Regions from separate parts of the Virgibacillus sp. JSM 102003 genome, predicted to be linked through region 2. Evidence: predicted binding sites of a transcription regulator. Region 2 holds the regulator's gene; the other holds the start of a gene.
The links. The regulator LexA, encoded in region 2, represses DNA repair genes until DNA is damaged. The targets are predictions, from matches to a motif close to CGAACATATGTTCG.
Positions count from the first base shown of each region.

Region 1: ACE1TG_RS00300 (DNA polymerase IV) is a predicted target of LexA. The motif match lies at 1,401-1,414, and genes of this name have one in related genera.

Region 1 covers NZ_JBHFQH010000001.1:53,714-56,135, reverse strand. Annotated here, with positions in the region: gene ACE1TG_RS00300 (DNA polymerase IV) at 128-1,378, opposite strand; gene ACE1TG_RS00295 (aldo/keto reductase) at 1,904-2,422, opposite strand, start outside.
Region 2 covers NZ_JBHFQH010000004.1:6,840-9,261, forward strand. Annotated here, with positions in the region: gene ACE1TG_RS05465 (YneB family resolvase-like protein) at 1-618, opposite strand, end outside; gene lexA (transcriptional repressor LexA) at 904-1,527, shown strand; gene glnA (type I glutamate--ammonia ligase) at 1,577-2,422, opposite strand, start outside.

The sequences.
Region 1 (2,422 bases), on a different contig from region 2:
GTTAAATAAGGGCTTCTGTGTCCGGATAACTTCGAAAAGGTCATTTTTATACAGAAATAGCGTCTCTGGTGTCTGCTAATCGCAATTAAAGAAACCCCGTGCTTCCGCAACATGCAACTGCCAACTATTATGCTTGGTGCCCGCCAATTTTCTTGCTTCTTCCAATGGTAATTCCAGCATCAGTATAGCTGGTTGCTCGCAGTATTGCGGTTGATCCGTATTTATCTCGGATTGAATCCATTACATAGCCAATATCCTTTTTCTTAGGCTTGTCATCAAATAAATCCAGCTGTGTTTCAGCATTGTCATAAAGCTTATCCAGGGTCACATATACATGCCTGATATCACTGTGTCCATCATAGAATTCGTTATATAACTGCATGCAGATATCATAAATGTCCATTGTGGTATTTGTCGGAAGCGTAACAGATCTTGAACGGCTAAAACCACCACCTGTTACCTTGGAATAGGAAACGCCAAGGTGAATGGTTCTCCCGGCTTTACCTGCAGTTCTTGCTCTACGGCACACTTCTTCGCAAAGGTCGAGAATACAAATTGCAACTTCTTCTCCGGAGTAATCACGTAATAAAGAGATGCCATGACCAAATCCTTTTTGTTCGGTTTTTGTGAAATTACCAAAAACGGGGCTCAGATCAACACCCCAGGCATGCCAATAAAGCTGTTCTCCCATAATTCCAAAACGCTTCTTCAGATACTTTAACTCGGCATTAGCAAGCTGCCCAAGGTTGACAATTCCCATCCTATTAAGGTTCCGCTTCATTCTGCTGCCAATGCCCCATATCTTTTCTATAGGAAAAGGCCATAGTTTTTCTGTTACATCCTCGTATTTACATTCAGCAATCCCAACTTGTTTAGCATGTAAATCCATAACTACTTTTGCCAGAAATTTATTATCACCTATCCCAATTGAACAAGTGATACCGAAATTTTCCAAGATATCCTGTTTTATTAACCGTGCTACTTGCCACCGATCTCCAAATAGCTTTTCAAGCCCATTGACAGTAACCCAGACTTCATCAACAGAGTATTGATGGATAGCTTCTTTAGGTACATATTGATTAATTAGTTTAGTGATTTCCATGGAAACTTGAAGATAATCAGCCATATGTGCGGGAACGATGACAATTTTCGGATCTTTAGGCAGTTCAAAAAATCGACTGACATTGCTAACACCATGCTTTTTCTTTAATGCTGGGGAGGCGGCTAAGACAATACTCCCCGGTCTATTTGGATCACCGACTACAGCAAGCTGAACCGTCATTGGATCCAGCCCTAACTTTATGGCTTCAACACTTGCATAAAATGAGCGCATATCGATGCACAGGACATCGTTTCGCGGGTAATTAGAATAATCCATCGCATTTTCACCTCCAACAATAAGAACGTTTGTTCTCATTATATGCCACATGATCTAATATTATCAATGGGAATTTATTCTTCCGTGCTTATTTCTAAGCTCTTTTCATAATGATTGTTGATAATTGACGGTTGCAATTGATATAAACTGAAAAGATACTCACCCGGGTCTCATAACCTCTATGAGTGACCGTTTCTGGCTATTTGGATAGAATTCGCGATCTCATCACACTGATGAAGACGCGTTTCACGGAATTTAAACAGCATTAGTGTTCTCATAATCTTGAAAAGTGAGCCCCATGGCTAGTATCTTGAGCAGATGTTGCATTGGTACTGGAGTGGTGCAAAAGACAATTTTCACTGCGTCGCATTTTATATCTTTTGTGTCAAAACAATAAACTTCTAGAAAACAGCCTATTACTATAACTATAATCGTTTAAGGATAATAAAAAGTGCCATCAAAAAATAATTTTTTCTGATGACACTTTTTCTACTTCAAAATCGATTGTTATAGTGAAAGAACTGCTTATCGATGCTTAGCATATTCAATTGGTTTTGTGATCTGCCTTAATCCTTCATATGTTTTATCGGTAAGTGTTTTAGATGGGTTAAAATTTGTGTTATCTGTTACTTGGCTTAGTGAACTTGCTCCAAATACGGCCGTTGCAACAGCCGGATGTTTTAATACGTATTTAAGAGCTAGCGCATTGAAGGAAGGCTCATTATTAAATTGTTCAGCAATAGTTTGCTGAATTAATTTCAGTTCATCAAACGAATAATCCAAAAAGCCGTTCTGTCCTTTTTTCTCAATCTGTTTTGCTGCGCTGTTACTAAGCATTCCTTTTGCCAATGGACCTCTGGCTAGTACGCTAATATTGTTTTCGTGCAACAAATCCAATACTTCTTCTTCCGGCCGGCGGTCCAGCATATTGTACTGCATCATAACACCATCGATAGTAGAACGGCTTACGTACTCACGAATAACATTGGGCCGGATGGATGATATCCCATAAGCACGAATTACGCCTTCTGTTTTAAGCGATTC
Region 2 (2,422 bases):
ATACCTCCGGTGTACTGTTGCTTTGGAAACCGGATGACCTAAACCATTTAATGTAGTTGTAATTTCCTTAAATGTTAAGTTATTTTGTCTCATTCGGACAACTTCTTCTATTGGAAATTCTTTTCGCTCTCTTCCAGGAGCATGGTGACGATTTGATAGGTTTTCACTTGGGTCAAATCCCCCATCTATTGCCTTTTTCATACCGCGCTTAATTTTCGTATTATGGATTTTACGTTGGTATTCTTCTACTATACCGACTATTTGCAGAACCATTGAATCTGATTCTGACAACTCAATTTCTCCACCTTGTATACCTGTATAGATGGAAATATTTAATTTTTGTAATTGATGAAACAAGGCAATTTTAGTATTACCCCGCCCTAACCTCGTTTCATCCTGTACTAACAAACATTCAGCCTTCTTTTCGGAAAAAGACTCAAGCATCTGAAAAATACCATCTCTATTTATCTCATACCCGCTCTCTTGTTCTTCAATAGAATCTACAACGGTAAGCTGATGTTTGTTCGCAAGAGCCATTAACTCTTCTTTCTGTCTATTTAAAGATGTCTCTTGTACTTTTTTGTCGGTACTTACACGACAATAGATTATTGCATTCAATTTTATACGCTCCTTATGCTATGCACTGGTTATCATGGAGAAATACAAGAAACCTAACGCCAAAGTAAAAGCAACTAAATAAAATATATCTGTTTTTGTTACTTTTTCAAACATATTAATCAGTCCTTCCTTTTTATAATAAGAACTTCTGTTCGCATCTTCCTCTATTAATCATTATATACGAACATACGATCTTGTCAACAGTTTTTCGAACGAATGTTTGCTTTTTCCAAAAATAGGTGATAAACTATCATTAATAAATCCTATGCGCGAGGTGTATGATAGATGAATAAACTTTCTAAAAGGCAAGAAACAATACTTGATTATATTAAAGAAGAAGTGAATGGCAAAGGTTATCCGCCATCAGTTCGAGAGATTGCAGAAGCAGTCGGACTTGCTTCAAGTTCAACTGTCCATGGGCATTTGGCAAGGCTTGAAAGTAAAGGTTTTATTAGAAGAGACCCTACTAAGCCTAGAGCTATTGAGGTTTTAGATCTATCTGAAGAAAGTCAAATTCCTAGAGAAGAAGCAAGATATGCACCAGTTATTGGTAAAGTTACTGCCGGGATACCAATTACCGCAGTAGAAAACATTGAAGAATTCGTTCCATTACCTAGTTCCAGTGCCGGACCTGATGATAACCTTTTTGTTCTCATTATTGAGGGTGAAAGTATGATAGAAGCTGGCATTTTAGATGGGGATATGGTAATTGTTAAACAGCAAAATACTGCACAAAACGGAGAAATTGTTGTAGCAATGACTGATGAAGACGAGGCAACTGTAAAGCGATTTTTTAAAGAAAAAAATCAAATACGTTTGCAGCCGGAGAATGCCACAATGAATCCTCTCATCTATCAAAATGTAACAATTCTAGGTAAGGTAATCGGCTTATACCGTAATATTCAATAAGAAAAAGGCTTCCGTCATTAAAATGACGAAAGCCTTTTTTATATAGCCTTTAATATGTTGATAGATATTGTTCTCTTTCCCAAGGGTGAACAGTCGTACGGAACATGTCCCATTCGATTTCTTTTGCTTCTATAAAGTGTTCGTATAAGTGTTCGCCTAATGCATCGGTAACTACTTTATCTTTTTGAAGTTCTTCTAACGCATCCATAAGTGTTGCAGGTAAATCTTTTATACCGTTTTTCTCGCGTTCTTCTTTATCCATCATATAAATATTACGGTCTACAGAAGTAGGTGGTGTTAATTTCTTGCTGACGCCTTCTAATCCAGACGCAAGTAATACGGCCATGGCCATATATGGATTAGCTGCAGGATCAACACTTCTAACTTCAATTCTTGTACTCAAACCTCTCGAATATGGAATTCGAATAAGTGGGCTTCGATTTGTCCCAGACCATGCAACGTAACAAGGAGCCTCATATCCCGGCACAAGTCTCTTAAATGAATTAACAGTTGGATTTGTAACAGCTGTAAAGTTTGTAGCATGTTTAATGACACCCGCAGTAAATTGGTAAGCGACATCGCTAAGCTGCATATCTCCTGTTGTATCGAAGAAGCTATTTTCACCATCTTTAAATAAAGACATATTAACATGCATTCCAGATCCATTTACTCCGAATAATGGTTTAGGCATGAATGTTGCATGCAGATTATGTTTCCTTGCAATTGTTTTTACTGCAAGCTTAAATGTTTGAATGTCATCACAATGCTTAACTGCATCAGAGTATTTAAAATCAATTTCATGTTGTCCAGGTGCAACTTCGTGATGCGATGCCTCGATTTCAAATCCCATTTCTTCCAACTCAAGCACAATATCTCTTCGGCAATTCTCTCCAAG